DNA from 3 places in the Bacillus altaicus genome. Region 3 is predicted to be linked to each of the others. Evidence: predicted binding sites of a transcription regulator. Region 3 holds the regulator's gene; each other region holds the start of a gene.
What was found. Region 3 encodes Rex, which represses fermentation and respiration genes when NADH is low (regulators of the CRP and FNR family bind a similar motif). Its sites were predicted from a motif close to TTGTGAAATATTTCACAA; they were not measured.
Positions count from the first base shown of each region.

Region 1: ACE38F_RS03580 (DUF1641 domain-containing protein) is a predicted target of Rex. The motif match lies at 1,387-1,404, and genes of this name have one in related genera.
Region 2: adhE (bifunctional acetaldehyde-CoA/alcohol dehydrogenase) is a predicted target of Rex. The motif match lies at 1,081-1,098, and genes of this name have one in related genera.

Region 1 is NZ_CM143394.1:710,355-713,643, reverse strand. It holds gene ACE38F_RS03590 (MFS transporter) at 1-302, opposite strand, end outside; gene ACE38F_RS03585 (winged helix-turn-helix transcriptional regulator) at 697-1,044, shown strand; gene ACE38F_RS03580 (DUF1641 domain-containing protein) at 1,474-1,914, shown strand; gene ACE38F_RS03575 (NAD(P)/FAD-dependent oxidoreductase) at 1,959-3,137, shown strand.
Region 2 is NZ_CM143394.1:1,360,313-1,363,601, forward strand. It holds gene ACE38F_RS07110 (bifunctional cystathionine gamma-lyase/homocysteine desulfhydrase) at 1-1,034, shown strand, start outside; gene adhE (bifunctional acetaldehyde-CoA/alcohol dehydrogenase) at 1,294-3,289, shown strand, end outside.
Region 3 is NZ_CM143394.1:44,770-48,058, forward strand. It holds gene groL (chaperonin GroEL) at 1-61, opposite strand, end outside; gene groES (co-chaperone GroES) at 99-383, opposite strand; gene ACE38F_RS00160 (CPBP family intramembrane glutamic endopeptidase) at 786-1,535, shown strand; gene ACE38F_RS00165 (YdiK family protein) at 1,532-1,723, shown strand; gene ACE38F_RS00170 (redox-sensing transcriptional repressor Rex) at 1,753-2,382, opposite strand; gene ACE38F_RS00175 (ABC-F family ATP-binding cassette domain-containing protein) at 2,570-3,289, shown strand, end outside.

The sequences.
Region 1 (3,289 bases), 670 kb from region 3:
GCAGAAACAACCCTCGCGATAAGTAACACAGTAAAACTCGTTGCTACCGCTGCAATTCCATTACCGATAATAAAGACAATCATAATCCACATTAATAACGTCTTTCGCGACATACTAGCAGTTAGCGAAGTTAAAACAGGAGCACCGAATGCTACTCCTAACGCATATAAAGAAACGGTTAAGCCCGCTGTTGTAACAGAAACATGTAAATCCTCCGAAATAGATGGTAATAAACCGACGCTAATAAACTCGGTTGTACCAATTCCAAACGCACTAATTGCTAGCGCTAATAAAGCAAACATACTTCTTCGATTCGTCTGAACAGCCGAAGATGATACTGCATATGAATTCAATTGAACTCCTCCTTAATACGAGAAATCCAATCATAATAGTGTGATAAAAAGGCCTTTTTATCTTCTACAAAAATAACTTTATTGCTTACAAATGCTATTATGAATGGCTTCACTCTTTTTTTGAAGAACGCACTTTAAAGTACGATAGGTACCCAAAAGTAACATAGGCACTTTTTAGTACCGTACTACTCATTTCCCTCTTACATATGCTATTATGGAACATATTCAACACGATAAAAAGTACGTACTTTAAAGTGCTATAGGCACTAAAAAGTAACATTTAACTTATTTAGCTTCTTTTGTTGAAGAACTGAAATTTACATTCATCAAAGGAGATTTTCATATGAAGAAATATAATATTCCTGTCGAGGCGACCTTAGAGGTTATCGGCGGCAAATGGAAAGTCGTTATTCTTTGCCACTTAACGAAAGGTACAAAGAGAACGAGTGAACTAAAACGGTTAATGCCTGGTATTACACAAAAGATGTTAACACAGCAATTACGTGAGTTAGAAGTAGACGGGGTTATTCAAAGAAAGGTATACAATCAAGTACCGCCAAAAGTAGAATATTCGCTTACTGACTACGGATGGTCTTTAGAATCCATTCTCGATTCTCTTTGTACTTGGGGCGAATGCCATCTTGAAAAAAACGGTAACACATCGATGCTACTTACAGAGGATGAACAATAAAAAAGGAAAAAATGAACATAAATTTGTCCGTTTTTTCCTTTTTTCATTTATATATATGTACATTTTTAAGATAGATAAAATAATTTATGCGCTTTCATTCCTTGTCATTACTAGGTTACAGGCTCAATATCAAATAATTAGGAATCATTTTTATGTTAACATACGTGTATATAGTATATAATATAGGATATATATTATATACACTTTCCGATAAGGGAACTTTCCATTATGCGGACAAGCCATGTATCGGACAGTTCATAAATAATAGGTAAGACGTTATGGTTTTAAATTTATGTTTTCAGCTTACTTGCTGTCATAAATTTAAAGGCATTTTATTGTGTTTTGTGAAACTTTGTATAAAGTTTCATAACCGTTTACTATCTTTCCTATCAAAAATAAGAGTATTGCTATCGTAAAGGAGAATTGGAGATGCCAGAAACTATGACTCAAACAAAGCCAGAACAAGAAACTGTACAAATTTCTGCTAGCCAAGGACAACTTGATGTACTTGATCAGTTGTTAAAACCTGAGGTACAAGAATCATTAACAACACTAGTAGAACAGCTTCCAAAATTAACTGAGCTTGTTAACATTTTAACTAAGTCTTATGACTTCGCTCAAACTGTTGCTACTGATGAAGTATTAAAAAACGACACTGTTAGCGCAATCCAAGAACTTGTAGAACCTGTAAAAGATACAGTGAAAAGCATGGCTGCAACTGCTATCGAAGCGAAAGATCGTGCTGATGAAAGCAATGAAGTTATCGGCCTGTTCGGTCTATTAAAATTACTAAAAGACCCACAAGCACAAAAAATGTTCCGCTTTGTGAACGCATACCTTCAAATTAGTGCAGAACGTAATAATAAATAATTTAACTTATAACAACAATTAGTAAAGACGGGGGATAACATACTATGTCAAAACAAATTGTCATCTTAGGCGCTGGTTATGGCGGTCTTCTTGCCGCTTTAAACGTACGTAAATACTACAGCAAATCAGAAGCACAAGTTACAGTGATCAACCAATATCCAACACACCAAATCATCACTGAACTACACCGCCTTGCAGCTGGTAACGTTGCTGAGCAAGCAATTGCAATGCCACTTACAAAGCTTTTCAAAGGTAAAGACATCGATCTTAAAATTGCAACAGTTGAGTCATTCTCAGTTGATAGCAAAGAAATCAAACTAGCTGGTGGCACTACGCTATCTTACGATGCACTTGTAGTTGCTTTAGGAAGTAAAACTGCTTACTTCGGTATTCCAGGACTAGAAGAAAACAGCATGGTATTAAAATCTGCTGCTGATGCAAACAAAATCTACAAACACGTTGAAGACCGTATTGGTGAATACGCGAAAACGAAAAACGAAGCTGATGCTACAATCGTAATCGGTGGTGGCGGATTAACTGGCGTTGAGCTAGTTGGTGAGCTTGCTGACATTATGCCTAAACTTGCAAAAAGCCACGGCGTAAATCCAAAAGAAGTTAAACTTCTTCTTGTTGAAGCAGGTCCGAAAATCCTTCCAGTATTACCAGACCACTTAATCGAACGTGCAACTGCTAGCTTAGAAGCACGCGGTGTTACATTCTTAACAGGTCTTCCTGTAACAAACGTTGCTGGTAATGAAATCGACTTAAAAGACGGTCAAAAAATCGTTGCTAACACATTCGTTTGGACAGGCGGCGTACAAGGTAACCCATTAATTGGTGAATCAGGTCTTGAAGTAAACCGCGGTCGTGCAACAGTTGATGCACACCTACAATCTACTTCTCACAAAGACGTATTCGTTGCTGGAGACAGCGCTGTTGTCTTCGCTGCAGACGGTCGTCCATACCCACCAACTGCACAAATCGCTTGGCAAATGGGTGAGTTAATTGGATACAACTTATACGCAGCACTAGAAGGCAAAGCATTCGAAGAGTTCGCACCTATCAACTCTGGAACACTTGCTAGTCTAGGACGTAAAGATGCTGTTGCTACAATCGGAGCAAGCAATACTCCACTTAAAGGTTTACCAGCATCATTAATGAAAGAAGCAAGTAACGTTCGTTACTTATCACATATTAAAGGTCTATTCAGCTTAGCTTACTAATCTGAATATAAGCCCGAATCATGCCCTGCATGGTTCGGGCTATTTTTATCCCGCTATTTGCCGGGCAGTAAAACTCCCACCTCACAATTTCGGCTGGAGCAAAGAAGTTAGGTGGGAGCCCTGCTGCCCGTAAACGCCCGATTGGTGAAGGC
Region 2 (3,289 bases), 1.3 Mb from region 3:
AAGCAGTTGGTAAGCACCAAGGATATGAATATTCTAGAACTGGTAATCCAACTCGTTCAGCTTTAGAAGAAATGATTGCAGTGTTAGAAAATGGTCATGCAGGATTTGCATTTGGTTCAGGGATGGCAGCTATTACAGCAACTATTATGCTATTCTCAAAAGGAGATCATGTCATTTTAACAGATGATGTTTACGGCGGGACGTACCGCGTTCTTACAAAAGTACTAAACCGTTTCGGCATTGAGCATACATTTGTAGATACAACAAACCTAGAGGAAGTTGTAGAAGCGATTCGCCCAAATACGAAAGCGATTTATGTGGAAACACCAACGAATCCATTACTGAAAATTACTGATATTAAGAAAATATCGACTCTTGCTAAAGAAAACGATTTATTAACAATTATTGATAACACATTCATGACGCCATATTGGCAGTCGCCAATTTCTTTAGGAGCAGACATAGTACTTCATAGTGCAACGAAATATTTAGGTGGGCATAGTGATGTAGTTGCAGGCCTAGTAGTTGTAAATAGCCCGCAACTAGCAGAAGACCTTCATTTCGTACAAAACTCAACAGGAGGTATTCTGGGACCACAAGATAGCTTCTTACTACTTCGCGGTTTAAAAACATTAGGAATTCGTATGGAAGAGCATGAAATAAATTCACGCGCAATTGCTGAGTTTTTAAATAACCATCCGAAAGTAAATAAAGTATATTATCCAGGTCTTGAATCACATCAAAATCACGAATTAGCAAAAGAACAGGCGAACGGATTTGGTGCAATCATCTCATTCGATGTAGATAGTGAAGAAACATTAAATAGAGTACTTGAGAAGTTACAATACTTTACACTTGCTGAAAGCTTAGGAGCAGTAGAAAGTTTAATTTCTATTCCATCACAAATGACACATGCATCAATCCCAGCAGATCGCCGTAAAGAATTAGGAATTACAGATACATTAATTCGAATCTCTGTTGGTATTGAAGATGGAGAAGATTTAATTGAAGATTTGGCACAAGCACTAGCATAATAAAAATGCACTGCTAATATAGAGCAGTGCATTTTATTATATTAATTTGTGAAATATTTCACAAATTAGACATACACAAATGAAATGATTTCATGTATATTGAATTCATGAAATGTTATTCACGAACAAACTTGTGAAATGTTTCACAAGCGATGGGATTCATGTAGGAAGGTAACTCTATTTTTTTACGCTAATCGGGACTTTTTATGACCTATAGGGACTTATAAAGTCCAAGATAGCAGAATAGGAGGAAATTTACATGGTAGTCAAAGAGAAAGTTGTAAATGAAATGCAAGAGGTAAAAGAGATGATTGATACGTTAGTAGATAACGGTCAAAAAGCTTTACAAGCATTAGAAAGTTTTACACAAGAGCAAATTGACAACATTGTTCATGAAATGGCGCTTGCGGGTGTCGATCAACATATGCCGCTTGCGAAGTTGGCTGTTGAAGAAACGGGCCGTGGCGTATATGAAGATAAATGCATTAAAAATATTTTTGCCACTGAATATATTTGGCATAGTATAAAGAAAGATAAAACGGTAGGAATTATTCATGAAGATCCTCATGAAGAAATAATAGAAATCGCAGAACCTGTCGGTGTAGTAGCTGGGGTAACGCCAGTAACGAACCCAACATCGACAACAATGTTTAAAGCATTAATCGCGATAAAAACAAGAAATCCAATTATTTTCGCATTTCATCCTTCTGCACAAAACTGTTCCGTTGCAGCGGCAAAAACAGTATATGATGCAGCAGTGAAAGCTGGTGCACCAAAGCATTGTATTCAATGGATTGAAAGACCTTCTGTGGAAGCAACGAAACAATTAATGAACCATGATGGTGTCGCACTCGTTCTAGCAACTGGAGGGGCTGGTATGGTGAAATCGGCTTATTCTACTGGTAAACCCGCGCTAGGTGTAGGGCCAGGTAATGTACCATGTTATATAGAGAAATCGGCACATGTAAAACGTGCTGTTAATGATTTGATTTTATCGAAAACATTTGATAACGGTATGATTTGTGCGTCAGAACAAGCCATCATTGTAGATAAGGAAATCTATAATGATGTTAAAGCAGAAATGATTGCAAATAATTGTTATTTTGTAACAGAGGAAGAGAGAAAGAAATTAGAAAAGCTTGTTATTAATGAAAATACATGTGCAGTAAATAGTGATATTGTTGGGAAATCAGCACAGTATATTGCTGAATTAGTAGGAATTACTGTACCTGAACATACAAAAATGCTTGTAGCTGAAATTAAAGGCATCGGAGCAGCGTATCCACTATCTCGTGAGAAACTGAGCCCAGTGTTAGCTTGTGTAAAAGCAAATTCATTAGAAGAAGGATTTACATATTGCGAAGAAATGTTAGAGCTTGGTGGCCTAGGGCATTCAGCGGTTATCCATTCTACAAATAAAGAAGTACAAAAACAATTTGGGTTACGTATGAAAGCCTGCCGTCTCATTGTAAATGCACCTTCATCACAAGGTGGAATTGGTGATATATATAATGGATTTATTCCATCACTTACGCTTGGTTGTGGCTCCTACGGGAAAAACTCAGTTTCCCAAAACGTAACGGCGACTCATTTATTAAATATAAAAAGGTTGGCAAATAGAAAAAAGAATATGCAGTGGTTCAAATTACCACCCAAAATTTATTTTGAAAAACATGCGACAGCATATTTAGCAAACATGCCTAACATTTCCCGCGCATTTATTGTAACGGATCCAGGGATGGTTGAGCACGGTTATGTAGATACAGTTACGCACTATTTACGTAAGCATGCAAATGATGTGAAAGTTGAAGTTTTCTTTGAAGTTGAGCCAGATCCATCAGATGAAACTGTATTTAAAGGTGCGGACATGATGAAAAGCTTTAAACCAGACGTAATTATCGCGCTTGGTGGCGGTTCAGCTATGGATGCAGCAAAAGGGATGTGGCTATTCTATGAGCACCCAGAAACGACATTCTATGGAATAAAACAGAAGTTTTTAGATATAAGAAAACGTACATGTAAGTATCCGAACTTGGGAAATAAAGCACAATTTGTTGCCATTCCAACAACATCAGGGACGGGATCAGAAGTGACGCCATTTGCGGTTATTACAGATAAGAAAAATAATATTAAATACCCGCTTGCGGATTATGAATTAACACCAGATGTAGCGATTGTTGATCCGCAATTTGTAATGACAGTACCACCTCATGTGACGGCAGATACTGGTATGGACGTATTAACACATGCAATTG
Region 3 (3,289 bases):
TGTCGACACCGCGAAGCATCGAACGACGTGCTTCTTCACTAAATTTAATATCTTTTGCCATAATAATTGACCCCCTTGGATTTTTAAAATGTATATAATTAACCGATAATTGCTAAAATGTCACTTTCACGTAAAATCAAGTAGTCTGTACCTTCGTATTTCACTTCAGTACCTGCATATTTTGAGAAGATGATAAGATCACCTGCTGCTACCTCTAAAGCAACACGCTCACCATTTTCAAGCACTCGGCCTGTACCTACTGCAATAACTTTACCCTCTTGTGGTTTTTCTTTTGCAGTTTCTGGTAATACAATACCACTTGCTGTTTTTTCTTCTGCTTGAACAAGTTCAATTACAACGCGATCACCTAATGGCTTTAGCATGAACAATAACCTCCTCATTTTGTTATGTAAATTTTATTTATTAGCACTCAAGTCACACGAGTGCTAACACACTTCTAATAATAAATAATCTCAATTTCTTTTGCAAGTAAAAAAATCATAATTTTTTCGCAAATTACTTTATGCACTTTCCTACATATCATTACTTCTTCTACTGCCTTTACTATATGAATCGTTGTTCCCACTTCTTGTATGTTACAATATGAAAGACACCCTAAGTTGTTTTCGCTAAACGTACAACTTTTTCCTGTCTCCTATTTTATTTTCAAATACTTATTTACAAAAAAAATATAATTCAAATGAAAGTTTATATCGTAGGTAGTATATTTACATGTTATCCTACCTTATCTCATACACTAGCGTTAGAAAGGATGGTTAAACCATTTGAAAAAACAATATTGGTGGATTATCGTTACATACATTTTAATGCAGTTATCAGGCATTGCCGGGTTACCGCTTCTCCTGAAAACTGGACTATACGATAATAGGGGATTTACTAGAGAGGAAAAACTTCAACTCATAACTGGTCATTGGGCTATCATTAGCTTTTTCATTGCATTATGCGTTGTACTTTGGTTACTCAGAACAGACATTCGTGACAGGCATTTAGATAAAATGCGCTCTACTGTTCCTGCTACAATTGGATGGATTTTTATTGGTTTCTTCTTAGCGCTGTTCTCACAAAGCATTGCCGGTATGATCGAAATGCGTTTATTAGGGATTACACCGGGATCTGAAAATACAGCAAGACTTATGGACATCGCAAGAACGACACCTTGGTTCCTGATTGTCATATCTATAATAGGACCTATTTTGGAAGAAATCGTATTTAGAAAAATTTTATTCGGTACACTTTATAAGAAGTTTAACTTCTTTATTGCCGCTATCATTAGTTCACTTGTATTCGCGGCGATTCATTTTGATTTTACTCACTTATTGGTATACACTTCTATGGGGCTCGTATTCGCCTTTTTATACGTAAAAACGAAACGAATTATAGTTCCTATTGCAGCTCATGTTGCAATGAATACATTAGTTGCAGTTGCTCAAGTTGTAGTAAGTAATGAGCAAATTCAAGAAATGATTAAAGAAGCTGAAAAAATGCAAGGCTTTATCGGAGGATTTTTAGTATGAGAAACTCACCATTGTTCATGGCTGCATTGTACTTTCTTCTTGGATGTATCTTTACACGCTTCGCCATTACGAACGTAACAGATACAATCTGGAATATGTGGACAATACTATTTGCAGTTATGGCAACAATTGATTTTAATTTGGCACTTCGCCTTATCTTAGTTAAATTCACAAAGAAAAAACAATAATAAAACGCAGAGGTCATCCCCTCTGCGTTTTATTGTGGATAATTCTTCAAAAAGTAAACAAGCGTTTGTAACTCTACAGCTAAATCAATGTGATGAATTCTTATATTCTCTGACACATTTAAGCGTGCTGGTGTGAAATTTAAAATACCATGCACGTTCGTTTCTGCCAATCTATCTGCCACAGATTGCGCTACTGTAGCGGGTACCGTTAATATTGCCACTTGTATATCAGTTGATAAACGTTCTTCTAATTCATCCAAATGATATACAGGAATCCCTCCGATTTCTGTTCCAACTTTCTCTTCACTAACATCAAACGCCATTTCAATTTTTGTATTATTGTTTTTCGTGAAATTATAATGTAAGAAAGCGGTCCCTAAATTACCTACTCCAATAAGTGCCACGCGTGTTATATCATCTTGGTCGAGTGTTTCACGGAAAAATGATAATAAATAATTTACGTTATATCCATATCCTTTTTTCCCTAACGCTCCAAAATATGAAAAATCTCTTCGAATAGTTGCGGAATCAACCTTTACCGCTTCACTCAATTCGGCTGATGAAACACGTTGCTTACCAGAAAGAGATAAGTTTTGGATAAATCGATAGTATAGAGGCAATCGTTTGGCAGTGGCCTGTGGAATTTTTTGCTGATCCATATAACCTCTCCTCTCTTCCTATCTTTATTCTTATACTTGAATCAAATACAGAAGTTTAGTACTCATGAATTTCCTTGTATAATAAAGAGAAGAAGTATTCTCTCTTTATTTTAAACTATACACTATTTTTAGTATGATTGAGAAATATAAACATGGCAAAGTTAAGAAATTATTTGAGGTGAAAACATTGATATTATTACAAGTGAATGGGCTTTCGAAATTATACGGTGCAGAAACGATTCTTGCAAACATAAAATTGGAAGTACAAACAAAAGATCGTATCGCATTAGTCGGACGAAATGGAGCCGGAAAATCTACATTATTAAAAATAATAGCTGGCGAGTTATCTCATGATGGTGGTGAAATTATAAAACCGAAAGATGTCTCAATGGGGTATTTAGCTCAAAATACCGGATTAGAAACGTCTTTAACAATTTGGGATGAAATGTTAACCGTCTTTACACATCTACAGCAGATGGAGACAAAACTTCGAAGGCTAGAGCAAGAGATGGGAAAAGAAGAAAACTTTTCAATTGCGGCTATATATGAGAAATTATTAGCTGATTATGACCAATTACAATTAGATTATAAAGATCAAGGCGGCTATCAGTACGAAGCGGATATACGCTCGATTTTAAGCGGTCTTGGCTTCCCAGTTGAAACGCATCAGACGACAATTTCCACATTAAGTGGTGGACAAAAGACTCGATTAGCTCTTGGGAAATTATTATTAACTAGACCAGACTTACTTATTTTAGACGAACCTACAAACCATTTGGACATTGAGACACTAACATGGCTTGAACAATATTTACAAGGCTATCCTGGCGCGATTTTAATCGTTTCCCATGACCGTTATTTCTTAGATAAACTCGTTACACAAGTATACGAAATTTCTAATAAGGAA